Regions from separate parts of the Ruicaihuangia jiafui genome, predicted to be linked through region 2. Evidence: riboswitches for the same ligand, from Rfam matches in the RefSeq annotation. Region 2 holds a riboswitch; the other holds the start of a gene.
The links. A riboswitch is a leader RNA that binds a small molecule or an ion and turns the genes downstream of it on or off. The one in region 2 is predicted to bind glycine.

Region 1: another riboswitch for glycine. It lies ahead of HCT51_RS04265 (L-serine ammonia-lyase); the one in region 2 lies ahead of gcvT (glycine cleavage system aminomethyltransferase GcvT).

What each region holds. Positions count from the first base shown of each region.
Region 1 covers NZ_CP061771.1:876,733-891,366, forward strand. Annotated here, with positions in the region: gene HCT51_RS04190 (DEAD/DEAH box helicase) at 1-1,353, shown strand, start outside; gene HCT51_RS04195 (stealth family protein) at 1,365-3,002, shown strand; gene HCT51_RS04200 (phosphodiesterase) at 2,944-3,882, opposite strand; gene HCT51_RS04205 (NADP-dependent oxidoreductase) at 4,056-4,973, shown strand; gene HCT51_RS04210 (S9 family peptidase) at 5,182-7,317, opposite strand; gene HCT51_RS04215 (IMPACT family protein) at 7,366-8,022, opposite strand; gene mmuM (homocysteine S-methyltransferase) at 8,101-8,982, opposite strand; gene HCT51_RS04225 (pyridoxamine 5'-phosphate oxidase family protein) at 9,086-9,538, opposite strand; gene HCT51_RS04230 (hypothetical protein) at 9,522-9,716, opposite strand; gene HCT51_RS04235 (hypothetical protein) at 9,703-9,918, opposite strand; gene HCT51_RS04240 (hypothetical protein) at 9,950-10,159, opposite strand; gene HCT51_RS04245 (aminodeoxychorismate lyase) at 10,451-11,341, opposite strand; gene HCT51_RS04250 (hypothetical protein) at 11,360-11,620, shown strand; gene HCT51_RS04255 (TraR/DksA family transcriptional regulator) at 11,648-12,034, opposite strand; gene HCT51_RS04260 (CPBP family intramembrane glutamic endopeptidase) at 12,267-13,079, shown strand; glycine riboswitch at 13,146-13,232, shown strand; glycine riboswitch at 13,233-13,325, shown strand; gene HCT51_RS04265 (L-serine ammonia-lyase) at 13,367-14,634, shown strand, end outside.
Region 2 covers NZ_CP061771.1:2,400,795-2,415,428, reverse strand. Annotated here, with positions in the region: gene HCT51_RS11595 (MFS transporter) at 1-289, shown strand, start outside; gene HCT51_RS11590 (DoxX family protein) at 333-794, shown strand; gene HCT51_RS11585 (PEP/pyruvate-binding domain-containing protein) at 842-3,571, shown strand; gene HCT51_RS11580 (CAP domain-containing protein) at 3,803-4,645, shown strand; gene HCT51_RS11575 (PHP domain-containing protein) at 4,727-5,746, shown strand; gene HCT51_RS11570 (ribosomal maturation YjgA family protein) at 5,770-6,195, shown strand; gene HCT51_RS11565 (hypothetical protein) at 6,441-6,971, shown strand; gene abc-f (ribosomal protection-like ABC-F family protein) at 7,000-8,655, shown strand; gene HCT51_RS11555 (LysR family transcriptional regulator) at 8,673-9,020, opposite strand; gene HCT51_RS11550 (Lrp/AsnC family transcriptional regulator) at 9,087-9,524, opposite strand; gene HCT51_RS11545 (hypothetical protein) at 9,574-9,720, shown strand; gene HCT51_RS11540 (DUF1294 domain-containing protein) at 9,727-10,491, opposite strand; glycine riboswitch at 10,621-10,714, shown strand; glycine riboswitch at 10,715-10,804, shown strand; gene gcvT (glycine cleavage system aminomethyltransferase GcvT) at 10,840-11,958, shown strand; gene gcvH (glycine cleavage system protein GcvH) at 11,958-12,338, shown strand; gene gcvP (aminomethyl-transferring glycine dehydrogenase) at 12,342-14,634, shown strand, end outside.

The sequences.
Region 1 (14,634 bases), 1.5 Mb from region 2:
AAGACCGCGCAGGCGCTGCTCGCCGCGCACGTCTCCAACTCGTACCCGCTGCTCGTCGTCGTGCCCAACGTGGTCAAGATGAACTGGGCCCGCGAGGTCGAACGCTGGACCCCGAAGCGTGCCGCCACCGTGGTGCACGGCGACGGCGACGACATCGACGCCTTCGCCGACGTGGTGATCGTCAACTACGAGGTGCTCGACCGGCACGTCAACTGGCTGGCCAAGCGCGGCTTCCGCGGCATGGTGGTCGACGAGGCGCACTTCATCAAGAACAAGGAGTCGCAGCGCTCCAAGAACGTGCTCTCCCTGTCGAAGAGCATCCGGGCGCTGCATCCGCGTGCCCTGTTCATGGCGCTCACCGGAACCCCGCTGATCAACCAGATCGACGACTTCCGCATGATCTGGCAGTTCCTCGGCTGGATCGACGACAAGAAACCGCTGCCCGACCTGATGGACAAGCTCGAGGACACCGGGCTCACCCCGGCCGACTTCGGCTTCTTCGCCGAGGCCAGGCAGTCCGTGATCGACTTGGGCATCGTGCGCCGCAAGAAGGTGGATGTCGCCGCCGACATCCCGGCCCGCCGCATCGCCGACATCCCGGTCGAGCTCGACAACGAACTGGGCCGATCGATCCGCGAGGCCGAGCAGGCCCTGGTCAGCCGCCTCGTCGACCGCTACCGTCGCGTGCTCGCCAACCGGCAGACCCCGACAAACGACGTCGACCACGAGCTCATCCGGCTCGTCGCGCACGCCGAGCTCGAGGAATCGAAGTCGCAGAAGACCGGTGAGAACGTGTTCACCATGGTGCGCCGCATCGGCCAGGCCAAGGCCGTGCCCGCCGCCGACTACACCGTCCAGCTGGCTCGCAACGTGGGCAAGGTGGTGTTCTTCGCGAAGCACATCGACGTGATGGACCAGGCCGAGGCGTACTTCGCCAAGTCTGGCCTCAAGACGATCAGCATCCGCGGCGACCAGACGTCGCAGCAGCGGCAGAAGCAGATCGACGCATTCCAGGAGGATCCGGATGTCGCGGTCGCGGTGTGCTCGCTCACCGCAGCCGGCGTCGGGCTGAACCTGCAGGCCGCGTCGAACGTGGTGCTGGCGGAGCTCAGCTGGACCGACGCCGAACAGACGCAGGCCATCGACCGGGTGCACCGCATCGGGCAGGAACTGCCGGTGACCGCATGGCGCATCATCGCCGCGCAGACCATCGACACGAAGATCGCGGAACTCATCGGCAGCAAGGCCGGCCTCGCCGCCCGGGCGCTCGATGGATCCGACGCGGAGGTCGCAGCCGAGGGTTCGGTGCAGGTGGAGGCGCTCGTCGCGTTGCTGACCGAAGCATTGTCCTGAGAGGCGATGCCATGACCAACGAACTCGTAGTCGTCTCCCCGGACTCCTGGCCCGGACGGCTCGACCGTGACGACATCGTCGTGCGGAAGGGCATGTTCACGCTCATCAACGGTCACCTGACCCCGCAGGAGTCCATGCTCGAAGACCTGCACGACATCCGCCGGGTGCTCGACGAGTCTGGCGTGAGCTACCTGCTGGTCAGAGGCGACAAGGACCGCTTGGTGATCGCGATCGACCGCAAGGATCGACGCGCGCTCGAGGCCGCGTTCGCTACCGCGTTCGCCAACGAGCCGTTCTATTCCAAGCCGCTCGACGGCCACACCGACCAGCCGGTGCTGCTGGCGGAGGGCTCCCTGAGCGGTGGCCGGAAGGCATCCGTGTTCCGCCTGTATCGTCCCCGGATCGAACCGATCGGCCGGCTGCGCTACGGATCATCGACCGCGGTGCAGCTGGAGCTGTGGAAGTTCGGCGAAGACGAGATCATCGCCCCGCTGCCCAACGCCCTGATGCGGGAGCGGCTGCCGCGCGCCGAAGCGGTCACCGATGAGGTGCACCGCCACGGTCAGACCTGGCCAACGCTGCGCGGCATGTTCGACCAGCACGCCAGCGACATCACCTTCGACATCGACCTGGTCTTCTCCTGGGTTGACGGGTCGTCCGAGGACTTCCAGCGGGCCAGGGCACGCCGCATGGCCAGCTACGTGGTGGGCGACGGCGACGACTCCGAGGCGCGATTCCGGCAGATCGACGAGCTCAAGTACGCGCTCCGCAGCGTGTACATGTACGCGCCATGGATCCGGCGCATCTTCATCGCCACCGACTCACCGGTGCCCAGTTGGCTGGCCAGGCACCCGCGGGTCACCGTGGTGCGCAGCGAGGAGTTCTTCCAGAACCCCGACGCGCTGCCCACCCACAACTCGCACGCCGTCGAGTCGCAGCTGCAGCACATCCCCGGGCTCGCCGAACACTTCCTGTACTCGAACGACGACATGTTCTTCGGCCGGCCGGTGCGCCCCGAGATGTTCTTCTCGCCCGGCGGCATCACCAAGTTCATCGAGGCCACCACCCGGATCGGCCTCGGCGAGAGCGACCCGAGCCGCAGCGGCTTCGAGAACGCCGCCAGGGTGAACCGGCGGCTGCTGCATGAACGGTTCGGCCGCATCACCACCCGCCACCTGGAGCACGCGGCCACGCCGCTACGCAAGAGCGTGCTGCTCGAGATGGAGCGGGAGTTCCGGCAGGACTTCGCCCGCACCACGGCGAGCCCGTTCCGGTCGGCCACCGACGTCTCGGTGACCAACTCGTTCTACCACTACTACGCGCTGATGACCGGGCGTGCGGTGGTGCAGCAGCAGGCCAAGACGCTGTACGTGGAGACCACGCTGAAGCGGGCGCAGGGCCAGATGGAACGGCTGCTGAAGCGGCGTTCCTACGACTTCTTCTGCCTGAACGACGGCAGCAAGCCGGAGATCAATGCGGAGGATCGCACCGCGTCGGTGCGCACCTTCCTCGACCGGTACTTCCCGATTGCCGCGCCCTGGGAGAACGGTGCGGATGTCGCATCTGTCAGTACCGCAGTCAGCGCAGGCGTCAGTGCAGCACCGGGATCGGCATCGTCATCGGCGGGTCTGATTCCACCGGCGGGTTGATCCGGTCGGCGATGCGGATGCCGGAGGCCTGCAGTCGCCGCTCCGTCTCGCCGGCATCGATGTAGTCGAGCGCCGGGAACTCGCCGAGCGGCACCACCGAGTGCAGCACGGTCGACGGGTACACGTGCACCAGGTTGAAGGCGCGCGCACCGTCGCGGCCGCGGGTGCCGCCGGTCGGCACGTTCAGGTCCTGCGTGTAGCAGGTCGCCGACGCCACAGACACCGGGATGCCGGCGAACGTGGCGGTGGAGGAGTAGTGCAGGTGACCGGCGAGGATGCTGCGCACGTCAGTGCCTTGCAGCACCTCGGCAAGCGGTGCCTGATCGTGCAACTCCACGGAGACCGCGAGGTCGAGCACGCTCGGAACCGGCGGGTGGTGCATGGCAAGCAGGGTGCCGTGCGGCGCGGGCGTCGCCAGCTCGGCGGCGAGCCAGTCCAGCTGCTCGGGGGAGACTTCGCCATGGTGGAAGCCCGGAACGGTGGAGTCAAGCGTGATGACCCGCAGCCCGTTGACGTTGTACACCGCGTCGATCGGGTGCTCTGACGGCATCTCGCCGAGCAGCTGCAGCCGGAACGACGACCGGTCGTCGTGGTTGCCCATCACCCAGATCACCTGGGCACCGAGCCGATCGGCGGCGGGCTCGACGATGGCGCGCAACCGCGCGTAGGCGTCGGGTTCGCCGCGATCGGCGAGGTCTCCGGTGAAGATGATGGCCTCAGGACGGCCGTCGGAGGCCTCGAGTTCGTCGAACAGCCGCCTCAAGTGGGCTTCGCTGTCGATCGACCCGTACAACCTGTCGCCGCCGGCGAGGAGGTGCGTGTCGCTGAGATGGAGGATGAAGTGGTCCGGCCTGGGATACTCGGCCGTTCGCATCGTCACAAGGATGTCCTTTGAGTCGCTGTGGTGAAATCGCTACCGATTCACTTCGCCTACTTATGACATTCGACCAGAGGTACATGAATGTAAGGTGAACGCCACGCGGGATTGACAATTTCGCGGCCTGGGCGGACCATCCCTTATCGGCTTGCGCAGCCACATGCTTAGGTGGAGGCATGCGCACCGTGATCTTCACCGAGTTCGGCGGCCCCGAGGTTCTGCAGCTGGTCGAGGTTCCGCCGCCCACCGCCGGCCCGGGTGAGGTGCGAGTGCGCGTGGTGATCGCCGGCCTGAACCCGGTCGACGCCAAGATCTTCAGCGGCGGCCCGTCGGCTGAGCGTTACGGGGTCACCCTGCCGTCGGGAAACGGCAACGACTTCGCCGGAGTGGTCGACGAGGTCGGTCGCGGCGTCGCGGGAATCCAGGCCGGCGACCGCGTCTACGGAGGCGTGCGCGGGTTCGCGCAGGCCGACTTCGTGATCACGGATGCCGCTCATCTGCTGCCGCTGCCACCAGGGCTTGACCTCGAGCGCGCTGGCGCACTGGACATCGCCGGGCGTACCGCCTGGGCGGCGGTCCGCTCCCTCGGGATCACCGCCACCGACACCGTGCTCGTCAGTGCCGCCGCCGGGGGAGTGGGGGTGCTGGCGGCGCAACTCGCCGTGCGGTCCGGCGCCACGGTCATCGGAACCGCCAGCGAGGCGAACCACGACTTCCTGCGCTCGCTCGGCGTCATCCCGGTCAGCTACGGTGACGGACTGGCCGGACGACTGCGCGAGCTGGCGCCCGACGGCATCACCGCCGTGCTCGACCAGAACGGCCGTGCCACCATCGACGTCGCCCTCGAACTGGGAGTGCCGGCTTCACGCATCAACACTATCGCCGCCAAAACCTACCGCCCCGAGCTCGGGATGGGCACCGTCGGCGGTCCGGCCGCCGGTCGGGAGGAGCTGGCCGAGATGGCCAGGCTCGTGGCATCCGGTGAGATTCGGTTGCCGATCGACTCGATCTACCCGATCGAGCGGGTGCAAGACGCCTACCGGCACCTGATGGCGGGGCACGTACGCGGCAAGGTGCTGCTCGCCACCGAGTGATGCTCGTAGCGATTCAGTGGAAATTCGTGCCGAAAAGCACGGATTCCGCTCTTGTATTTCTGGACGCCCGGCGTACTGTGGAACGTACGAAAGAGGCGAAACCGACCTGGTGAAAACCAGTGAAATTGAAACCTCTGGACAAGAAAGGCTCCAGAGTTCCGTTAAGGACTCGGAGCCTTTCGCTTTGTCTGGCACCTGCGCCGTCGCGCTATTGCGGGTGCACCCCGGCGGCGTCGAGCACCCAGGCGTAGTCGAACGCCCGCTCCTCCCAGGCCCGGTACCGGCCGGAGACGCCACCGTGCCCGGCGGCCATCTCGGTCTTCAGCAGCACGTCGGCGCCCACTTCGCGCAGCCGCGCCACCCACTTCGCCGGTTCCACGTACAGCACCCGGGTGTCGTTCAGGCTGGTGACCGCGAGGATGCGGGGGTACTCCCGCTTGTGCACGTTCTCGTACGGGCTGTACGCCTTCATGTAGGCGTACACCTCAGGGTCGTGCAGCGGGTCGCCCCACTCCTCCCACTCGATCACGGTGAGCGGCAGTGACGGGTCGAGGATGGTGGTGAGGGTGTCCACGAACGGAACGCCGCCGAGCACCCCCGCAAACAGCTCGGGCGCGATGTTCGCCACCGCGCCGACCAGCAGCCCGCCGGCGCTGTGCCCCTCCGCCACCAGCTGCTCCGGCCTGGTGTAACCCTCGTCGATCAGGTGTTTCGCGCAGGCCACGAAGTCGGTGAAGGAGTTGCGCTTGTGCAGCAGCTTGCCGTGCTCGTACCAGAGCCGGCCGAGTTCGCCGCCGCCACGCACGTGCGCGATCGCGAACACCATGCCGCGATCGAGCAGGCTGAGCCGGGCTATTCCGAATCCGGGGTCGACGCTGTGCTCGTATGAGCCGTAGCCGTACAGCAAGGTCGGTGCCGGGTCGCCGCGTTGTGCCAGGTCACGCCGGAACACCATCGAGATCGGGATGCGGGTGCCGTCCTCCGCCGTCGCCCATTCCCGGCGCTGTTCGTACACGGCGGGATCGAAACGTCCGAGCACCGGCTGCCGTTTCAGCATCCGCAGTTCACCGGTCTGCACCACGTAGTCGTACACGGTCGACGGGGTCACCATGCTGGTGTAGCCGAGCCGCACGGTGGGCTGCTCCCACTCGGGATTGCCGGCGGTGCCCACCGAGTAGATCTCCTCATCGAAGGTCAGCTCGGTGAACCGCCCGTTCTTGTGGTCGTCGATCGGCACCCCGCCGGCGTGCGGCAGTTTCGCGATGCCCACCCGGGTCATGCCCTCACGGCGGTACTCGGCGACCACGTGGTCGCGGAACACGTCCACGGTCTCCAACCGCACATCGGCGCGATGCGGCAGCACGACGCGCCGCGGGCCGAGCGGGTCAGCGACCGGCACCGAGATCAGCTCGAAGTTGATCGCCTGGTTGTTGTGCACAATCAGCAGCCGGTCCTCGCCCTCGACGACGGCGTGCTTCACCTCGTATTCGACACCGGTGCGGCGCGGCCAGATCACCCGGAACGGCGCCGTCGGGTCGGCCGCGTCAAGCAGCCAGGTTTCGCTGGTGATATTCGACCCTGACTCGATCATCACGAACCGGCGGCTGCGGCTACGACCAATGCCGACCCAGAACTTCTCGTCCTTCTCCTCGAAGACCATGACATCGTCGGATGCCGCGGTGCCCACCTCATGCCGCCAGGCCTTGTCCGGCCGCCAGGCCTCGTCGACGGTGGTGTAGAAGATGAAGCGGCCGCTCGGCTCGAACAGGGCCCCGGAGGAGGTTCCGGGAATCTCGTCCGGCAGGTTCTGCCCGGTGTCCAGCCGGCGCACCCGCAGCGTGTACCGTTCGTCACCCTCGGTGTCGACGCCGTAGAGCAGCAGGGAGCCGTCGACGCTGATGTCGAAGCTGCCGAGCGCGTAGAAGTCGTGACCCTCGGCCTCCTTGTTGTCGTCGAGGATCACCCGCTCGCCGGGCAGGCTGGTGCCGCCCGACTCGTCCAGAACCGGGGGAACCCAGTCATCCGCCGCGCTGATCGGGGCGCGGCAGTGCACACCGTATTGTTCGCCCTCGATGGTGCGGGTGTAGTACCACCATTCGCCGCGTCGGATCGGAACGCTGAGGTCGGTCTCCTGCGTGCGCTGCTTGATCTCTTCGTAGATCTGCTCCTGCAGCACGGCGAGGTGCTCGGTTCTGGCCTGGGTGTACTCGTTCTCCGCAGTCAGGTGCGCGAGTACCGCCGGATTCTCCTTGTCGCGCAGCCACTCGTAGTTGTCGATGAACTCGTCGCCGTGGTGCACTCTCTTGTGCGGCTTCTGTGCTGCTTTCGGAGGGGTGTGACTCATTGCTTCAGCGTACGTCGCCGCGGCCGGATCGACACGCTGAGAGTCTGGTCAGCCGGGCTCGACGTCCACCCACTCGTGGCCCGCGGGCCGCATCCGTCCTTCCCCTGCCGTGACGCCGGCGACGATCCCGTCGAGCTCTGCCGTGGCATCCGTCGACGCCAGCCGCAGCACCGCCTGCTGGCCGTAGCCGATGCCCACCACGAGCACACCACGGCGGCGCAGCTCGGACTCGACCCTGCCGGCATCGGCGTGCGGCAGGGGGAGCTCGAACAGTTGCCGACGTTCGCGCCGCACCACCAGCCGCTCGGCTTCGGCCCGGTCGACGGCGGCCAGCACGGCGCCGGAATAGGCGCGCACCAGCCCGCCCGCGCCGAGCAGCACCCCTCCGAAGTACCGGGTGACCACCGCGACGACGTCCACGAACCCGCGGCCGGTGAGCGCGTCCAGCATCGGCATGCCCGCCGTGCCCGAGGGTTCGCCATCATCGTTGGAACGGCGGACCTGGCCGGGGGATGCCACACCGATGACGAACGCGGAGGTGTGGTGTCGGGCGTCCCAGTGCTCACGGCGTGCCGCATCGATCACCGCGCGCGCGGCATCCTCGCTCTCCACCCGCACCAGCCGGGTGAGAAACCGGGACCGCTTCACGTCGAGTTCTGTGTCCACCCGGGCTCCCGGGCCGCCGCGCACGGTCAGGTCTTGCATTCCCCCATTGTGGCGCGCCCGGCTGCCTGCTGCGTGGGCCCGCTGCCTGCTGCGTGCGCTCGCGCCCGCTCCCTGCCGTTAGGTCAAGGCGGCTATCCGGCGGATCTGCTCGGGCCCGACCCGGCAGCAGCCGCCCACCAGTCGCGCCCCGGCGGCTATCCAGTCGTGCACCTGCGCGTCCGAGAAGCCCGGGTCTCCCAGCCAGGCGCGATTCTTGGCGTCCCAGCGCTCGCCGCTGTTCGGGTAGACCACCAGCCGTTTGGCCGTCACCGAGCGGGCCGCGTCGATCGCCGCAGCCACGTCGTCAGGGTCGGCGCAGTTGATCCCCACCGCCACGACCTCGTCGACCGCGTCCGCTAGGGCGTAGGCCTCGGCGAGCGATTCACCGGAGCGAAGCACGCCGCGCGCGGCCGTGACCGCCAGCCAGCCCGGGTGTCGCGTGTCGTGCAACTCGGCGAGCACCGCCTCGACCTCGGTGAGGCACGGGATCGTCTCGATCGCCAGCGCGTCGGCGCCGCTGTCGGCCAGCACTCGCATGCGCGGCCGATGCCAGGCGCGCAGCTCGTCGACGGTGAGCCCGTAGTCGCCGCGGTACTCCGACCCGTCGGCGCGCATTGCGCCATATGGGCCGACGGATGCCGCCACCCACCGGTCGCCGTCGGGCCGGGCGTCGAGCGCGAGTTGCACGCTCAGCCGCAGCAGCCGCTCGGCGTCGGCGCCCCCGATGCCGCGCCGGGCGAGGCCTTCGAAGCTGACTTGGTACGACGACGAGATCGCCACCTGGGCGCCCGCGGCGAAGAACTGCTCGTGGGCGCGGCGGATCGCATCCGGATTCTCCACGAGAAGACGTGCCGACCAGAGGTCGCTGGACAGGTCATGGCCCTCGGATTCCAGCAACGTGCCCAGACCACCGTCGAGGACGACGGGGCCTTGAGCGAGCGCGTCGACGAGCGAGGTCATCCATCCAGTGTGCGCGATTCGGTGGCCGTGAGAGGGGGATTGCGTCACGATTCGACTCGTAAGGCGGCCTCCCACTCCCTATGGGGCCGGCCTACTGGCCGGCCTAGTGCTCGCGCAGTTCGTAGCCGCGGTCAGGATGCCAGCTCTCGATCAACAGCTTGTCGCCGGTCGGGGCCACCCGAGTGTGCACCACCTCTCGGATGTCGAGCGTGAAGTACGCGGCATCCGGAATCGCACCCTCCGTCGGAGGATCGCACGGCACCACCACTCCCGACATCTTCGCCTCGCCCACCCACTCGGTGGGCTCGGCGGGCGGCTCCAGGGTGGGGCTGTGCACGGCGAACCGCGGATCGCGGGTGAGGTCGTGCCATTTGGCTCCGAGCATCATGTCGAGATGTGCCTCGGTGTCGGAGAAGCTGAGCTCGGTGCCGCTGATTCGCGGCGACCCATCGCGGCGCAGGGTGGCGATGGTCTTGTTGGTTCCGGAGTCGAACCGTTCGCGTACCTTCGCTGCGAGCTCTGGACTCGCAGCAACGAACTCAGCCCACGTTGCCATGCGGCTCAGAATGCTCCGCACCACCGACATCCTGCGGACCAGCGACATCGTCAGGGCGACCGACGCCCTCTGCGCCACCGACATCCTTCTGGGCACCGATATCGTCCGGGCCGCCGATACGCCCGGGCGCGGGTGCGACCGTGGTGTCGGCCTTAGCCTCGAGCTCAGGTCGGGCCACCCACATCTGGCGATGCCTGCGGATCGTTTGCCGAGTCGATTCCCATCCCCAAGTCTCCGTCGCGCCTCTCAGGCCGCGGGTCAGTGAGGCCGCCGACTTCCTGCCCCAGCTGCCCGTCGTCTGGCTCAGCCACCGTCTCATCATCGGCACCCTGTTCGTTGGCCGGTGCACCTTCCTCGGGTGCCCCTGTGTCCTCACTCATGGTGCGCTCCTAGAACGCGCGTTGTGTGCTCCTAGTTGAACGCATGTCGCGACGGCGGCAGCCCGGTGTTCGGGTCGGTGCGCGTCTCAAGCGGGCTGGGGTGCATCACCGTCAGGGGATCCTCGCCGCCTTCGTCACGCGGCGGAGCTGGTCGCTTGTCGCGTCGCTTCGCCTCAGCTTCAGCCTTCGCTGCAGCTTTGATACTCTCGTCATCCGGTTTCGGATGGTGGTGCTTGGTCATACTCAAACGCTACGCTCGCCCGCGGAACCGGGGTAGGGGTGGATTTCGGGTCGCCGAAGTGTCCTAGAACGCCGCCGAACGGGTCGGAGCGTCTCCGACTGTTCGTAAAACCGGAGGAGGGGCGACACACCGAGTCAGGATGCCACGGAAATAGGCGTGTCGCCCCCATCTCCTCTTAGCCGAACCACAGTGGCCCCGCGAACCACCGAACCACAGAACCACCGAACCCGCATCCCTGCCCTCGCGGGTGAAGCGCGCGCTACCCCTCCGTTCGCGGACGAGACGCGCACGCTACCCCTCGGGTCGCCGCAGGAACTCATTCATCGCCAAAGTCAGCTCCGCGTCGACCGGCATCGGCGACCCGTCGAGCGTGTTGATCGGCGCGGCATGCCGGACGCTCGAAACCAGCCAGAGTGCATCCATTCGCGCGAGCTGTTTCACGGTGAGCAGCTCGAATGCGGTGTCGAGGTGCTGCTCGCCGGCGAACCGGAAGATGTTGCCCTGCGTGGTGCCGTCGAGGATGCCGAGGCCGGTGCCGGGTGTGATCAGGGTGGTCCCGCGGCGCGCGAGCACGCTGGAGGTGGGGCCCTCGAGCACGAAGCCGTCGCTGGAGACGAAGATCACGTCGTCGGCGCCGCGCCGTTCCGCCTCGCGCAGCACGGCCCGGTTGATCGCGTACGACAGGGACTTGGCGCCGGCGAGCAACCACGGCGAGCGGGTCTGCACGTCGTGGGTGAAGCCGCGGTCCAGCGTCACCACCCGGATGCCGGTGGTGCGCTGCTCGGTGTAGTCGGGCGACACGCTGCCGTGCACCCAGCCGGTCGGCCGACCGTCGCCCTCGACCCCACGCGTCATCACGGTCTTGATCGAGGCCTCCGCCACCGGGCCGAGGGCGTCGATCACGGCCAGAATCGCCGCACGCCAGGCGTCGGTGTCCGGCGCCGGCAGGTCCAGCAGCTCGGCCGAGTGGGCGAACCGTCGCAGATGCGCCTCGAGCGCCTGCGGGTGGCCGTTGCCGACACCGATGGTCTCGAAGATTCCGTCACCGCGGGTGACGCCCAGATCCGACACGGTGACGTGCGGCGCATCGGGGTCGGCCAGGGCGAAGGGGGGTGCTCCGGGCGCGTGGGCCGCGGCATCCGTCGAGGGCTGATTGAGAATCGCGAGCACGGAAGTGGCCATGCCCACATTCTGCCAACGGTGGACAGTGTCCGCGGCATCCGCAACCATGGGGTGATGGGTGAGTTTCAGACTGAACCAGTAGAAGACGGCGCGACGGATGCCACCAACCAGGAGCGACTGATCGGAATCGCCGAGCAGGTGCGGTCCGATGTGAAGCTCGGGGCCGCGCACGAATCGGTGCTCGCCCTGTTGCGGGAACGCTGCGAGCAGTCCGGAGTGACCGCGACCGACGGGCAGCTGCGCGACCTCGCTGATCGGATCCTCGGCACGCTCGAGTAGTTGGCGCCGCCGCGCTAGCGCAACCCGTCAGTAGCGGTGCGGCTCCGTGGCGCGTGCGCAGTCGATGCAGAGATCGGCAGACGGGCGCGCGCGCAGCCGCTCCCGGGAGATCTGCTGGCCGCAGCGCAGGCAGGTGCCGTAGGTTCCCGCGTCGATGCGGGCGATAGCACGGTCGACGGCGTCCCGATGGGCGAGCACGTCCCCGTGGACACCGGAGAGTGTTGACCATTCCGCGGTCATCGTCGGGCCCTCCGGGTCGTGCTCGTCGTCCGCCGAGGCCTCGCCGCGGGAGTCGAGCACCTCCTGGAGTTCGCCGCTCAACGCGAGGATCTGTTGGTCGAGTTCCTCGCGCTCAGTGCGCAGCAGTTGTCCAAATGTCTTCCGCTGGGCCGCGGTCATCGTCGCTGTTGGCATGCCTTAGTGTCCACCCGAAGTGCACAAACGCCAAGACCTTGACGACGGCGGATGTCGCTGCTCCAGACCCCGCCACGTCGAAAATTCAGGAAACCACGTCGGCGGGCGGTTGCTGTCTCGCGGGAACTCCGGGTTCGGTGCTCGTCGCGCGACCCGGATTCCTGAACTTTTGGGAGGGCTCGCCCGCTCGCAAGACTCGACACCCCGGCCCGGGCGCGACATGCTGGATGGCGTGACGACAACCGCGACAGACGCTCCGCCGCGGGTATCGTGGGCGCTCGTGCCGGCAGCCGGCGTCGCGACATCCGCAGTCCTGCTGTTCGGTCTCGACCTGCAGGTCGCCGGCTACGTCACCCTCGGGCTGAGCCTCGCGCTGGCGCTCCCGCGGCGCGCGCTGTTCAACGACCTCGTGCTGATCGGGCTCGGGCTCGTGATCATCAGCACCATATCGGTGGCAGCCGACATCAGTTACGGCAACATGCTGCTGATGGGCGCGGTGCTGGCGCTCGCGGTGCTGGTTCCGTACCTGATCGACCGGTTCGGCTACCGCACGCACACGATTCGGTTCCCGGTGAACACCGGGCGGCGCTGGACCCGGCTGGAACGCTGGTATCTGGTGATCGTCGTGCTGCTCGGCTGGGCCATCCTGCCGACCTATTTCATCGGCTCCGGGGCGTACCAGAATTGGCCGGCGATCCACGAGCCCGATGAGCTGGCGCGCCTGTTCGTCGGGGTGAACGTGGTCGGCATCTGGGACGAGCTGTTCTTCATCTGCGTGGTGTTTACCCTGCTGCGCCGACATTTCCCGCTCTGGCAGGCGAACCTGCTGCAGGCCGTGATCTTCGTGTCGTTCCTCTGGGAGTTGGGCTACCGAAGCTGGGGTCCGTTGCTGACCATTCCGTTCGCGCTGCTGCAGGGCTGGATCTTCTCGCGGGTGAAGTCGCTCAGTTACGTGGTGAGCGTGCACCTGCTGTTCGACCTGGTGGTGTTCCTCGTGCTTGTGCATGCGCACAACCCCGAGTGGCTGCCGATCTTCCTGTACTGATCACCCTCGTTCCTTGCGCGGCCGGTCTTTCCCCGATAGCTTCGGCGTGATAATTGAAGACGCCATTACGCTGCAGCGGGAGAGCCCAGTCCGGGCGCCGAAGGAGCAAATTCCTCCCCGGGAATCTCTCAGGCCCAGTACCGCCGCAGTGTGGCAACTCTGAAAAGCAGCCCATCCGGGCTCACCGGCGGTGCAAGGCGTCCACACGGGCGCTGAATCTCTCAGGTCCACCACAGAGCGGGGAGGAACTCAGGCGGAGCCTCGGCTCCGAGGATGGGAGTTCCGACATGTCTGGTACGCCGGCAACACCGCAGGATGCGCCGAAACAGCAGGACGCGCCAGACCGGTACGAGCACATCGGCGTCTTCGACCTGTTCAAGGCGGGCATCGGGCCATCCAGCTCGCACACTGTAGGCCCCATGCTGGCCGCGGCACAGTTTGCCCAGCTGGTCAGCGCCAGCGGCAACATCGACCAGGTCCAGACGGTGCAGGTGGAACTATTCGGCTCGCTCGCGGCCACCGGGGCCGGACACGGCACGTTCCCCGCGATCCTGCTCGGGCTCGAGGGTTTTATCCCGGAAACCATCACCCAGGACGACCTAGAGCATCGGGCCACTGCGATCACCGCATCGGGCTCGCTCACCCTCAACGGCCTGCGATCGGTGGCGTGCCGGGTGGACGAGTTCGTGCTGCGACCACTCACGATCCGGCGCCGCCATACCAACGCGATGACCCTGCGGGCACGCGACGTGCGCGGCGAATCGCTGCTCGAGGAAACCTACTACTCGATCGGCGGCGGTTTCATCGTCACCGAGAGCGCATCCGAGACGGCCGACGAGCCCGCGCTCAGCCCGCCGTTCCCGTTTCGCACCGCAGAGGAACTGCTGACCGCCTGCGCTGAGCACGACCTCAGCATCAGCGATGTCATGCTCGCCAACGAGCTGCACACCACGGAGCGGTCCGAGATCCGTGAGGGAATCCTCCGGCTCTGGCGCACGATGATCGAATGCCAGCAATCCGCCGTGCTTCGCTCGGGGACGCTTCCTGGTGCGCTGAACGTTCGGCGGCGGGCCCCCGATTTGCAGGCTCACCTGGAACGGCAAGACCCCGAGCGCTCACCGCAGTTCTGGCAGGAGTGGGTCAACCTCGTCGCGCTGGCGGTGAACGAGGAGAATGCGAGCGGCGGCCGGTTGGTCACCGCTCCCACCAACGGAGCCGCCGGAATCATCCCGGCGGTGTTGCATTACGCGGTGAACTACACCGACCAGGGGCGGGCGGCAGACCAGGACGAACGGGACGGAATTGTTGAGCGGTTTTTCCTGACCGCCGCCGCGGTCGGCTCACTGTTCAAGATGAATGCCTCGGTGTCCGGGGCCGAGGTCGGCTGCCAGGGCGAGGTCGGGTCGGCATGCTCGATGGCGGCCGCGGGGCTTGCCGAGATCCTCGGCGGTACGCCGGAGCAGGTGGAGAACGCGGCGGAGATCGCGATGGAACACAACCTCGGCCTGACCTGTGATCCCATCGGCGGGCTGGTGCAGATTCCCTGCATCGAGCG
Region 2 (14,634 bases):
GATCTTCATCGTCTTCTACGGGCTGGACTGGGTGGCGACCGTACCGCCGACCGTCGCCCTGTGTCGCGAGTTCTTCGGCGTGGAGCGCTCCACCGTGGTGTTCGGCTGGGTGTTCGCCTCGCATATGGTCGGTGCCGGCATCGGCGCGTTTGTCGCCGGGCTCGGCCGCGACACGACGGGCAGCTACCTGATCGCCTGGATCGTCGCCGGGGCGCTGTGTTTCCTCGCGGCTGCGGCGAGTTTCGCCCTGTTGCGGATGCGCCCCCGGGTGCCCGCGCCGACGCAGTAATGCCGCCCGGTAGCGTGTCGGTCGGCCGTGCTAGCTTTCGCCCATGTCTCGCACCCGTCGCCCCCTGCTCGATGCCCTCACGCTGCCCGCCCCTAAGACCTCGGTGCCGCGTCTGATCGGACGCATCGCGCTGGGTGCCGCGCTGGTGTTCGCCGGCACCACGCACCTGACGGTCGCCCGCCGCGAGTTCAGGGCGCAGGTTCCCGACTGGGTGCCGCTCGATGACGACCTGGTGGTGCTCGGATCCGGAGTGGCCGAGATCGCGCTCGGCGGCGCGCTGGTCGCACTGCCGAAGCGCCGCGTGCCCGCCGGGCTGGCCACCGCTGCGTTCTTTGTCGCGATCTTCCCCGGGAACATCTCGCAATACCTGACACACACCGACGCGTTCCGACTGAATTCCGACCGCGCCCGGTTCATCCGGCTGTTCTTCCAGCCGGTTCTCGTGCTCTGGGCGCTGTGGTCGACCGGTGCCTGGGCCGCGCTCCGCCACTCCACCCGACGCTAGGCGAAGCCCTCGAGCGAGGCATATTCTGAGCGCCAGGAGGCGTCCTCATGACGGAACCGCTCACCGACCCGCAGGCCGCGACACCGACCGAGCCGGATCTCATCCTCGACCTCGACCAGATCGACGCCGACCTGCTGCCCCTCGTCGGCGGCAAGGCGGCCAACCTCGGGGTGCTCACCCGCGCCGGCTTCCCGGTGCCCGGCGGCTTCTGCCTGACCACCTCGGCATACCGTCGGGCGGTGGCCGAGCTCGGCCTCGATGAGATCGTCACCGCGCTCACGACGGCAACGCCCGCCGACCTGCCCGACCTCGCCGCCCGGGCACGGCAGCTGGTCGCCGCAGCCCCGGTGCCGCCCGAGGTCACGGCGGGCATCCGCGCCGCATACACCCGGCTCGGATCCGACATCCCCGTCGCCGTGCGCTCGTCCGCCACCGCAGAAGACCTGCCGTTTGCCAGCTTCGCCGGCCAGCAGGACACCTTCCTCAACGTGGTCGGCCCGGGCGAGGTCGAGCAGGCGATCCGGCGCTGCTGGGCGTCGCTGTGGACCGACCGGGCGGTCTCATACCGGCAGGCCAACGGCATCGACCATGCTGCTGTCGCGATCGCCGTTGTGGTGCAGCGGATGGTGGAGCCGGATGTCGCGGGCGTGATGTTCACCGCGAATCCGCTCACCGGCACCCGCGACGAGGCGATGATCGATGCCAGCCCGGGCCTCGGCGAGGCGGTGGTATCCGGAGCCGCCAACCCCGATCACTTCGTGGTGGCGGGCACCGGCCGAATCAGGGAACGCCGGATCGGCGACAAGCGGGTCAGCATCCGCTCCACTCCGGGCGGCGGCACGCAGCGCGTGGATGAGCAACAGGCGACCGAGGCGAGCCTCGATGACGACCAGGTGCGCGCCCTGGCCGCCCTCGGCCGGCGGGTGGAGCGCCACTACGGCGCTCCGCAAGACACCGAGTGGGCGATCGACGCCGACGGCACGCTCTGGCTCACCCAGGCCCGGCCGATCACCACCCTCTACCCGGTGCCGCGACGCAGTGAGCCGGCGCCCGGCGCCCGCATCTTCCTCTGCTTCACTCTCGCGCAGGGCCTCACCCGGCCGATCACCCCGATGGGGTTGGCGGCGTTCCGGCTGATCGGCGCATCCGTGGCGGCGGCTGCTGGATTCCCGGTCGCCAACCCGCTGAACGGCCCGCCGCCCTATGCCGAGGCGGGCCAGCGGTTCTTCGTCGATGTCACCCCTGCCGTGCGCAGTGCGGTGGGCCGCGGCATCCTGCCTCGTGTGTTCGACGTGATGGAGGCGCGGTCGGCGACCGTGCTGCGCGGACTGTTCGACGACCCCCGGTTCTCCGTCGTCGAGCGGCGCAAGCGCAAGCTGATCGAGCACGTCGCCCGGGTGGCGATCCCCGTCGGCGCGCCGCTCGTGGCGCTGCGGGCGCTGATCGCCCCGGCCGCCGCGTTGCGCGGGGCGGGACGCGCGACCGCGAGCGTGCGCCGCATTGTCGCGATACCGGATGACGCCACCGCGCTGCAGCGGCTCGAGGAGGTCAAGCGCATCCTCGGCCGGGAGCTGTTCCCGATTGTGCCGAGCATCATTCCGCTGCCGCTCATCGGCTTCGCGCTGCTCGCGCTGGCCCACAAGCTGGCAGCCGTCGATGAGGCGCCGGGCCAGCAAGCGTCGCCCCAGCAGGCGGCCTGGCAGTCGGTGCTGCGCGGGCTGCCGAACAACGTGACCACCGAGATGGACCTCGACCTGTGGGCGCTCGCCACCCGGATCAGGGCGGATGCCGCATCCGTCGCCGCGTTCACGGGAGCCAGCGCCGCCGGCCTGGTCGAGCGGTACCGGGCCGGATCGCTGCCCGCGGCGCTGCAAACCGGGCTCGCCGGGTTCTTGGCGCGGCACGGCATCCGCACGGTGGCGGAGATCGACGTGGGCATCCCGCGCTGGTCGGAAGACCCGACGCACATCGTCGGCGTGCTCGCCAATTACCTGCGCCTGACCGAGTCCGACGCGGCACCCGACCGGCAGTTCGCCGCTGCGCAGCGTGAGGCGCGGCGGGCCACCGCGACCCTCGTGCGCGCGGCGCGACGGCGCAGTCGGCTGCGTGGCGTGGTGGTGAGCGCCGCCCTGCGCCGCACCCGGGCGTTCGCCGGGCTACGGGAGCTGCCAAAACACTTGCTGGTGACCGCGCTCAGCACGGTGCGGAGTGAGTTGCTGACCGTGGGCACCGAACTCGCCGCCGCCGGCCGCATCGACCAGCCCGACGACGTGTTCTTCCTCGACCTCACCGAGGCAGAACAAGGGCTGCACGGTTCCGATGTGCACGGTGCGGCCCTGCGCGACCGGGTCGCCGAGCGGCGGCTGGCCTACGAGCAGGAGCTGCGCCGACGGCACATTCCGCGCGTGCTGCTCTCGGACGGCACGGAACCAGAGGCCGCGACATCCGCCCCCGCCGCCGAAGGCGCGCTGACCGGAAGTCCGGCCTCGGCGGGATCGGTCACCGGACCGGCCCGCGTCATCCTCGACCCGGTCGGCGCACACCTGGAGCCGGGTGACATCCTCGTGGCCCCGTCCACCGACCCGGGCTGGACCCCGCTGTTCCTCACCGCCGGGGGACTGGTGATGGAGATGGGCGGCGCCAACTCCCACGGCGCGGTGGTGGCGCGCGAGTACGGCATTCCTGCGGTCGTCGGGGTTCCGGATGCCACGACCCGACTGTCCACTGGGCAGAGCATCACGGTGGACGGGTCCGCCGGCACGGTCACCCCCGCCTGACCACCGGTGGCCGGCGCGGGTCACCCCGGCCTGACCACCCGCCGCCAGCACGGTCACCCTGACCCTGGCCGAGCGCCGCAGTTTCGTGCGAACGCCGCCGCCGAAACCGCGGCGTTCGTGCGTTTGCACGGCGCTCGCCGCAGCATCGCGCTGCATCAGCCGCCCAGGCCCACGAAGCTGCGACGACACTGAGTGCGGGCACAGGCCGGCCCGACTACTCTCGTTCATCAAATGAGACTTATTGCGCGCCGAACACTGACCGCAGTCCTCGCCCTGGCCGTCGTCGCCGGGGCATTCTTCGTCGCCCCGCGCCCGGCGCACGCGGCGGAGGACGGCACCGTCCACAGCCTGGTCAACCAGGCCAGAGCCTCGGCGGGTCTCGGAGCGGTGAACCGCAACTCGGCGATGGACCAGGTGGCACTGTCCTGGGCGAACCAGATGGCCGCGTCGGGGTCGATGAGCCACAACCCGAACTATTCCGGGCAGATCCCCGGCGGCTGGACCAGGGCCGCCGAGAACGTGGCCCAGGGACAGCCCAGTGGTGCGGCCATGCACGACGCGTGGATGAACTCGTCTGGGCACCGGGCTAACATCCTCGGGGACTTCACCGACATCGGTGTGGCCTTCGTCTCGGCCGGCGGCACCACCTGGGGCGTTCAGGTGTTCGGCAAGTACGGGTCGTCGCCCGCCCCGGCCCCCGCGCCAGCGCCCAAGGCGCCGGCTCCCGCGCCCGCCCCTGCTCCGGTGCCCGAGGCCCCGGCAGCCGAAGCTCCGGCTCCGGCGCCGGTCCCGGTGCCGGTCGCGGATCGGGCCCCGGCGCCTGCTCCCACCGAGATGCCAGTGGACGAAGCCCCGGTCATCGAGCAGCCCAAGGACCCGGCGGCCACCGCCGCGCCGACGCTCGGAACGGATGCCCCACGGCTCGACTCGAAGCGCGTGGCCTCCGTCACCGAGGCGGATGCCGCGTCCGCGACATCCGCCACACCGGTGATTGCCTCAGCGGCCGGCGTTCTGCTGCTCGCCGCCGCAGCAGCCTTCACCATCTGGCGCCGCCGTAAGCCGTTGACCGACTAGGTCGCGTCAGTTCCACCCGGATCGCCGAACGCGCGAGCCCGGACGCGTGACGCAGCCGCCCGGCCCCTGCAGGATGGGTGCATGGACCCCGTCGACGCGCTCAACGAGATCGCCTTCTGGCTGGAACGCGAACTCGCGCCCACCTTCAAAGTGCAGGCCTTCCGCAAGGCCGCCGACGCGATCGGCTCGCTCGACGCGGACGACCTCGCCGCGCGGGCCCGCGACGGCCGGCTGAAGCGGATGAAGGGGATCGGCGCGCGCACCTTCGAGGTGATCAGCCAGGCCGTCGACGGTCAGGTGCCCGACTACCTCGAGAACCTGCGCGAACGCGGCGCCGCGCCACTGGCCGCGGGCGGGGCCGAGCTGCGGGCGGCCCTCCGCGGCGACCTGCACAGCCACAGCGAGTGGTCAGACGGCGGCTCACCCATCCCGCTGATGGTCGCCGCCGCGCGCAACCTCGGGCGCGAGTACCTCGCCCTCACCGACCACTCGCCGAACCTCACCATCGCCAACGGGCTCAGCGTCGAGCGGCTCACCGAGCAACTCGAGGTCGTCGCCGAGATCAACGCCCAGCACGACGACTTCACCCTGTTGCGAGGCATCGAGGTCGACATCCTTGAGACCGGCGAGCTCGACCAGACGCCCGAGATGCTCGGCCGCCTCGACATCGTGGTGGCCAGCGTGCACTCGAAGCTGCGGTCCGACCGCGCCACCATGACCGAGCGGATGCTGCGGGGCATCCGTAATCCGCACACCACCGTGCTCGGCCACTGCACCGGGCGGCTGGTCACCGGGTCACGCGGCACCCGCCCGCCCTCGGAGTTCGACTCGGCGGCGGTGTTCGCCGCCTGCGCCGAGCACCAGGTCGCGGTCGAGATCAACTCCCGGCCGGAGCGGCAGGATCCGCCAGACGAACTGATCCGGGAAGCGCTCGACGCCGGCTGCCTGTTCAGCATCGACACCGACGCGCACGCGCCGGGCCAACTCGACTTCCTCGCCTACGGCGCCGAGCGCGCCGCCCGCAACCAGGTTCCACCCGAGCGCATCATCACCACCTGGCCGCTGGAACGGCTGCTCGAATGGTCGCGCTCCGGCCGCTGACCACTGCTGGCTATCCTCAAACGATGAACACCAGTGCTCCGGATGTCGCGGTCCTGCGCTCGCGGCCGCGTACGCTGCTCGCCGGGGTGCTCGTGACCGCGGCCGGGTTGCTCGTGCACTTCACCCTGGCCGGGGCCGCCGCGGACTTCACCGCCGACGCGCTCTACGCCGTGCTGGCCTATCTCGTGGTCGCGCTGCTGGCCCCGCGGATGCCGCCGGCCGCCCTGGCCGGCATCGCATACGGACTGTGTGCGCTGATCGAGCTGGGCCAGCTGACCGGGCTGCCCGCCGCGCTGGCCGTGCTGTTCCCTCCGGCCCGGCTGCTACTCGGAACCACGTTCGCGCCGCTGGACCTGTTGGCGTATGCCGTGGGCGTCGCCGGGGCGCTGCTTGCCGAGCGGCTGCTGGCGCGCCGGGCCGACCGCGAGGCGGTCACCCACCAGAGCTAACCACCGGCCTGCGCGGCGCTGTGGCCCACCCCGCGCGTGAGGTCTGGCATTCGGTTCTTCCCGACTCGAATGAGCCACCAATTGCCAGACCTCACGAAAAGGTAGTTGCCGAGCGGACACGCCCTTCCGCGTGAGGTCTGGCATTCGGTTCTTCCCGATTCGAATGAGCCACCAATTGCCAGACCTCACGAGAAGGCAGCTGCGGCCGCGACGGCCCGACACGCGCCCGCCCTAGACTTCCGGATGTGGCTGACGTACCTGACGACCGGATCGTCCGCGACATCCGTGCCCTGATCGCCGGCGCCGTCGACCGGCTCGCCGCGGCCAACGCGCACGACGAGGCGCTCGCCGAGTTTGTGCCGCCGAAGCGGGTGTTGCTGTTCACCAAAGACGCCGTCATGAAGCCGCTCGGACGGGTCTGGCGGCTCGGCGTGTTCCTGCTCGGCCACGACGGAACGCTCTACCGGGTCGGCTCGACCACTCGCGCGGTTGCGCCGGGGCATCCCGGGTACCAGTCCGTGTCGGCCGAGAACCGGCGCAGCTACCGCGCCGCCGCGTACAAGGGCAAATTCGCTCGCGGCGAGACGGTGAACTTCGATGCGGAACCCATCGAGCTGGATGCCGCGATCCTGCGCGCCTCGGACGGCCCGCTGTTCCTCCGCGGAGACACGCCGGTGGTGCGCTGGAACCCCACCACCGCCGACGCGGCGGTGCCCCTCGCCGGCTACCTCGACGAGCGGATCGAGCTGCTGCTGAACCCGCCGGCGGGCACCTGACCCCACGCGAACTGCCTAAAGTTGTGGGATGACTGCAACACTCGTGGCCCAGGGGCTCGCCGGCGGCTACGACCACCGCACACTGTTCGATTCGCTGGATCTGACCGTCGCGCCCGGCGACGTCGTCGGTGTCGTCGGCGTGAACGGTGCGGGCAAGTCCACCCTGCTGCGGATCCTCGCCGGCATCCTCGAACCGCAGGCGGGAACCGTCAGTCTGGCGCCGCGCGACGCGTTCGTCGGCTGGCTGCCCCAGGAACACGAACGCATCGCGGGGGAAAGCATCGCCGAATACATTGCGCGGCGAACCGGTTGCGCTCAGGCGACCAGGGAGATGGATGCCGCGGCCTCGGCGCTCGGTGAAGCGTATGACGGCACGACCGGCGCCGACCCGGCCGACGTGTACTCGGCCGCGCTCGAGCGGTGGCTCGCGAGCGGTGCCGCCGACCTCGACGAACGCATCCCGGTGGTGCTCGCCGACCTGGGCCTCGACGGGCTGCCGAACAGCACGCTGATGACATCACTGTCGGGCGGGCAGGCCGCCAGAGTGGGGCTCGCCGCGCTCCTGCTCTCCCGCTTCGACATCGTGCTGCTCGACGAGCCCACCAACGACCTCGACCTCGACGGGCTGGACCGGCTCGAGTCGTTCGTCACCGGACTCCGCGGGGGAGCGGTGCTCGTCAGCCACGACCGCGAGTTCCTGGCGCGCAGCGTCACCCGCGTGCTGGAACTCGACCTCGCCCAGAACGCCAACCGCGTGTTCGGTGGCGGGTACGACTCCTACCTGGAAGAGCGCGAGACCGAGCGCAGGCACAAGCGGGACGCGTACGACGCATTCGCCGAGAAGAAGGCCGACCTGGTGGGCCGGGCCAGAACGCAGCGCGAGTGGTCGAGCCAGGGCGTGCGCAACGCGATGAAGAAGGCCCCGGACAACGACAAGATCCGCCGCAAGGCATCCGCGGAGTCGAGCGAGAAGCAGGCGCAGAAGGTGCGGCAGATGGAAAGCCGGATCGCCCGCCTGGATGAGGTGGACGAGCCGCGCAAGGAGTGGCAGCTGGAGTTCACCATCGGCTCGGCCCCGCGCTCCAGTTCCGTGGTGTCCACGCTCAGTGAGGCCGTGTTCCGGCAGGGCGACTTCACCCTCGGACCCGTCTCGCTGCAGGTGAACGCGGGCGAGCGCATCGGCATCACCGGCCCAAACGGCGCCGGCAAGTCCACGCTGCTGCGGGCACTGCTTGGCCGCCAGACACCGGATGCCGGTGCTGCGAGCCTCGGCGCGAGCGTGCAGATCGGCGAGATCGATCAGGCGCGGGCGCAACTGGCTGGCGCTCGTCCGCTCGCCGACTCGGTCGAGGAGCAGCTGCCCGAGCTGTCCGCTGGCGAGGTGCGCACGCTGCTCGCCAAGTTCGGGCTGAAGGCCGACCACGTCACCCGCGCCGTCGACGCGCTCTCGCCGGGTGAACGCACCCGCGCCGGACTCGCCCTGCTGCAGGCGCGCGGCGTCAACGTGCTGGTGCTCGACGAACCCACCAACCACCTCGACCTCGCCGCGATCGAACAGCTCGAGCAGGCGCTCGAGTCATACGAGGGTGCGCTGCTGTTGGTGACCCACGATCGCCGGATGCTCGCCAACGTGCACGTCGACCGGCACTGGCGCGTGGACGCCGGCCAGGTCACCGAGCTGTAGCGCTAGCGGCTGCAGCCCTACCGTGACTGGCGGCGCTTGCCCGGTTTGGGTTGTCCCTTGACCTCGGGCGCACGCCCCTTGCCCTTGGACGCCTTCGCCTTGCCGCCGGTGTTCACCGGGTCGGCCTTGCCGCGCCCCGACGCCGCAGCCAGACGGCGTTTCGCCGTCGCGAGCAGCGCGGTCCCGTCATCCGTCAGTCGCAGTGTTCCGCCCTCGCGGTCGAACAGCGGCGCGCCGACTTCGCGCTCCAGCTTCGCGATGGATGCGCCGAGCGTCGAGGGTGGCAGCTGCAGCGCCTGCGCCGCTTGGGCGAAGCTGGACTGCTCGGCGACCACCGTGAAACGCCGCAGGTCGGTGAGTTCCACAGTCAGCCTTTCTGCAACCGCGTCCCTCGCGGTCGAGTTCTCAGGGTAGCCGCCAGACTGTACCGGTCAGTCCCGGTTGCGCTCGATCAGCTTCGACAGCACGATCGAACTCCGGGTGTGGTCGACGTGCGGCAGGTCGCGCACCCGTTCCAGGGCCGTCTCCAGCCCGGCGATGTCACGGCTGCGCAGCCGCATCATCGCATCCGCGCTGCCGCTCACGGTGCTGGCCTCCACTACCTCCGGCACGTTCAACAGGATGCGCTTGAGCTCGCCGGGCGCCACCGTGCCACGGCAGAACACCTCGACGTACGCCTCGGTGCCGAGCCCGTCCACCTCGGGGTCGACCTGCACCGTGAACCCGCGGATCACCCGGTCGGCGACGAGCCGGTCAACGCGCCGTTTCACCGCGGATGCCGACAGCCCGATGTCATCACCGATGTCGCCGTAATTGGCCCGCGCGTTTCGGCGGAGGTGGTCGATGATCCGGTGATCAAGGTTGTCCATGCGGGGAGTTTACGGCCGAGTATGCGCCCGCGGATGGCAGGGTGGAACCATGTTGCCCCTGTACCCGATTCCCGTACCCCCCGGTACGCCGCCCTGGATCAACATCCTGTTCGGCCTGGCGGCCATCACTGGCTTCGTCGTCCTGATCTGGCAGGCGGTGCGCTACTTCCGCAATCACCGCGACGACGACCAGTAGCGCCACCTACCCGAACAAGGCGGGCACCGCCGAGAGCGGCGGCGTCAGCGGCGACGCCAGCAACACGAACGCCACCACGTTCAGCATCACCGTCCCCCAGAACGCCAACCGGAACGAGGCCTTCTTGGTCTTGTGGCGCAGCAACTGCTGGGCGATGATCGCACCGGGCCAGCCGCCGAGCAGGCCGATCGAGAGCAGGGTGCTCTCGGAGATCCGCCAGTTGCCGGCGGTCGCCGCCGACTTGTCCGCCGCATAGACGACGACGCTGAGCACACTCGCGATCAGATAGACCGCCGCGAACCACCACGGCACCGACCAGAGCACATCGGTCACGAAGTACAGCACCGCGAACGCCGCGATCGCCGACAGCGCGATGACATTCACCGGACCGCGGCCGCGACGCCCGGCCGGAGTCGAGGCGCTGGGATGGCCGGGCCGGCTCGGCCGGCCGGAGGTGGAGTGTGCCCTGCCGGTTGCCGCACGCGGACCGGCTGCCGCGGGCGCCGATGCTGTGTGGCCAGCCCCACTGCCAGCCCCACTGCCGGCCCCGCCGGCGCGCACCACCCGCGACGCGCGCCGCTTGCCATCGGCGCCGGACTCCACCACGAAGCGCAGCGATTCACCGGTGCGGGGTCGCTCCGCACGAGACGCGAACGCGGTGGCGTGCACGAAGATCGCGGCGCTTCCGTCCTCCGGCGTGATGAAACCGAACCCACGCTCGTCGTTCCAGGAGGCGAGGGTGCCTCGGGTCTGCGTGGTGCCGGATGCCATGAGGTGATGTTAGTGCCGCACCCCGAGTGCGCGGCGAGGACACCGCGAACCGCGCCGCGAGCGACCGTGAACCGGCCGCGAGCGACCGTGCCGGTTGCTATGCTGGGGGCACAATCACATACTGGGCCGCAACGCGATGCGGGAGAGCTCTCCGATCACAGGAGAGCACCGAAGGAGCAAGCCTCCCCGCCAATCTCTCAGGTAGTTGTACCGCATCGACTGGCCACTCTGAAAAGCGAATTGCGACGCAATTTGCGCCCACGGTGAAAGTCGCCACGCGCGATGAAACTCTCAGGCCAATGACAGAGGGGGAGTTCCCGCGCTTTTCAGCGACCATTGGAGAACTCCGTGACGATTCGAAATTCCCCGCTCCACGACATCCATGTCGCGGCTGGCGCAACTTTCACCGACTTCGGCGGCTGGCAGATGCCGGTCCGCTACAGTTCCGACCTCACCGAGCACCACGCTGTGCGTGACGCCGCCGGACTGTTCGACATCTCGCACATGGGCGAAATCGTCGTGCTCGGCCCCGAGGCCGGCGCCGCGCTGGACTACGCCCTCGCCGGGCGACTGTCGACTATCGCCATGAACCAGGCCAAGTACAGCCTGCTGCTCGCCCCCGAGGGCGGCATCATCGACGACCTCATCGTCTACCGCACCGGCTACGACCGATTCCTGGTGGTCGCGAACGCCGGAAATCGAGCGGATGTCGCGGCCGAACTCGTCCAGCGCGCCGCCGAATTCGACTGCGAGGTGTACGACGAGAGCGACGACGTCGCTCTGATCGCGGTGCAGGGTCCGAAGGCGCAGGAGATCCTGGAGCAGCTCACCCCGCAGCTCGACGGCCTCACCACCCCGCTCGCCGACCTCAAGTACTACTGGAGCACCCCCGCCCGCTGGGCCGACCACGAGCTGCTCATCGCCCGCACCGGATACACCGGCGAAGACGGCTTCGAACTGTATGTGTCGCCCGAGGCGGCTCCCGCCCTATGGACCGCGATCGCCGAAGTCGGCGCCGGATCGGGTCTCGTTCCCGCCGGCCTCGCGGCCCGCGACACGCTGCGGCTCGAGGCGGGCATGCCACTGTACGGGCACGAGCTCGGCCGCGACATCCTGCCGGTGCAGGCCGGCCTCGGCCGTGTCGTGCACCAGAACAAGCCCGGCGGATTCGTCGGCCAGGACGCCATCGCAGCGGGAGCGCCGGACGGCGCCCGGGTGCTCGTCGGCCTCACCGCCGAGGGCCGCCGGGCCGGCCGCGAGGGCTACGCGCTCTACGGCACCGACGAGGAGCCCGTGGGTCGCATCACCTCCGGCGCTCTCTCCCCGACGCTGGGACATCCGATCGCGTTGGCCTATGTCGACCCGGTGGTGGCCGCCCCCGGAACCGAACTGTTCATTGACGTGCGCGGCAGCCGCATCCCCGCCACCGTCACCCCTCTGCCGTTTTACAACCGAAAGGCCTCCTGATGACCGACCTCACCGCCCTCAAATACACCGATCAGCACGAGTGGTTGCTCGTCGAGGGAGATGTCGTCACCGTCGGCATCACTGATTACGCCGCCGGTCAGCTCGGCGACGTCGTGTTCGTCGAACTGCCAGAGGTGGGCGCCACAGTGCAGGCCGGCACCGTGGTCTGTGAAGTCGAGTCGACGAAGTCGGTCGGCGAGGTGTACGCGCCCGCCAACGGCGAGGTCGTGGAGCGCAACGACGCCGTCATCGACACCCCCGAGCTGCTCAACGGCGATGCGTTCAGCGCCTGGCTGTTCAAGCTGCGCGTCGACGACCCCAGCGTGTTCGAGAACGGCGGGTTCCTCACCCGCGACCAGTACACCGCGCTGGAGGCGTAATCGATGCACTCCGGTTTCGCTGACCGTCACGTCGGAATCGACGGTGACGCCGAGCAGCACATGCTCGCCACACTGGGTTACAAGAGCGTCGAAGCCCTGGTCGAAGCTGCGGTACCGCCGTCGATTCACGTGGCTCCGATCGACAGCTCCAGCATCCCGGCGCCCGCCACCGAGAGGGAGGCCCTCGCCGAGCTCCGCACCATCGCGGGCTTCAACAAGGTGCGCCGTTCGATGATCGGGCTCGGCTACTACGACACCATCACGCCGGCCGTGATCAAGCGCAATGTGCTGGAGAACCCCAGCTGGTACACCGCGTACACGCCATACCAGCCGGAGATCTCGCAGGGTCGCCTGGAAGCGCTGATCAACTTCCAGACGATGGTGAGCGACCTCACCGGGATGGCGACCGCGAACGCGTCCATGCTCGATGAGGGAACCGCCGTGGTCGAGGGGATGCTGCTGGCCCGCCGCGCCTCGAAGTCCACGTCGCACGTGTTTGTGGTCGACGAGGACGCGCTGCCGCAGACCAAGGCGCTGCTGCACAGCCGCGCCGCCGCGGTGGGCATCGAACTGGTCGAGCTGCCGCTCGCGCAGCTTGCCGCCGCCTCCTCCTCTTCGTTGAACCTCCCCGACGCCTTCGGCATCTTCATCCAGTACCCCGGAGCCTCGGGCAACGCCTGGAATCCGGCATCCGTCATTGAAGAAATGCAGCAGCAGGGCGGCCTCGCTGTCGTCGCCGCCGACCTGCTCGCCCTCACCCTGCTCAAGGCGCCAGGTGACCTCGGCGCAGACGTCGCCGTCGGCACCAGCCAGCGCTTCGGCGTGCCGATGGGCTTCGGCGGCCCGCACGCCGGCTACATGGCCGTGCGCTCCGGCCTCGAACGGCAGCTGCCCGGCCGACTCGTCGGCGTCAGCAAGGACGCCGACGGCCACTCGGCGTACCGGCTCAGCCTGCAGGCGCGCGAGCAGCACATCCGCCGCGAGAAGGCAACGTCGAACATCTGCACCGCCCAGGTGCTGCTCGCCGTGATGGCGTCGATGTACGCCGTCTACCACGGGCCCGACGGGTTGAAGCGGATCGCCGAGCGCGTGCACAGCAAGGCGCAGGCATTCGCGCAGCGGCTCACCGCCGCAGGGTTCGAACTCGAGAGCGACAGCTTCTTCGACACCCTGCGCGTGCGGGTACCCGGCCGGGCAAGCGAGATCATCGACGCTGCGCTCGAGAAGGACATCACGCTGCACCGCGTGGACGCCGACACGGTGGGGATCAGCTTCGACGAGGCGAGCCTCGACACCATGCCGGGCGTCAGCCTCGACGGCGACCTGGCGCTGGTGTTCGGGCTGGACGCCGGGTTCTCCTACGCACCGGAGCGGGCGTTCTCCGCCGAGTTGTTGCGCGACACCGAGTACCTGACGCATCCGGTGTTCAACACGCACCGCTCGGAGACGAGCATGATGCGCTACCTCAAGTACCTCGCCGACAAGGATTACGCGCTGGATCGCGGCATGATCCCGCTCGGCTCGTGCACCATGAAGTTGAACGCGGCCAGCGAGATGGAAGCGATCACCTGGCCAGAGTTCGCCAGCATTCACCCGTTCGCGCCCGCGGCTGACGTTGAGGGTTACCTCGTGATGATCAGCCACCTCGAGACCTGGCTCGCCGAGGTCACCGGCTACGACACGGTGTCGCTGCAGCCGAACGCCGGCAGCCAGGGCGAACTCGCGGGTCTGCTCGCCATCCGCGGCTACCACCGCGCCAACGGCGACCTCGACCGCACCGCCTGCCTGATCCCGACCAGCGCGCACGGCACCAACGCCGCCAGCGCGGTGCTGGCCGGCATGCGGGTGGTGCCGGTCGCCACCGACGAGCTCGGCAACGTCGACCTCGCCGACCTACACGCCAAGATCGACACGCACCGCGACACGCTTGCCGCGCTGATGATCACCTACCCGTCCACGCATGGCGTGTACGAGCACGAGATCCGGGCGATCACGGATGCCGTGCACGAGGCCGGCGGTCAGGTCTACGTTGACGGCGCGAACCTGAACGCGCTGCTCGGCTACGCCCGGTTCGGCGACTTCGGCGGGGATGTCTCGCACCTGAACCTGCACAAGACCTTCTGTATCCCGCACGGCGGCGGCGGCCCCGGTGTCGGACCGGTGGCGGCCAAGCGGCACCTGGCCCCGTACCTGCCCGGCCATCCGATGGCGCAGAGCACGCAGCATCCGGCATTCGACCTGCGCACCGGACGCGCCGGCACCCTGGTGCACGGCGGTGGACCGGTGTCCGCTGCCC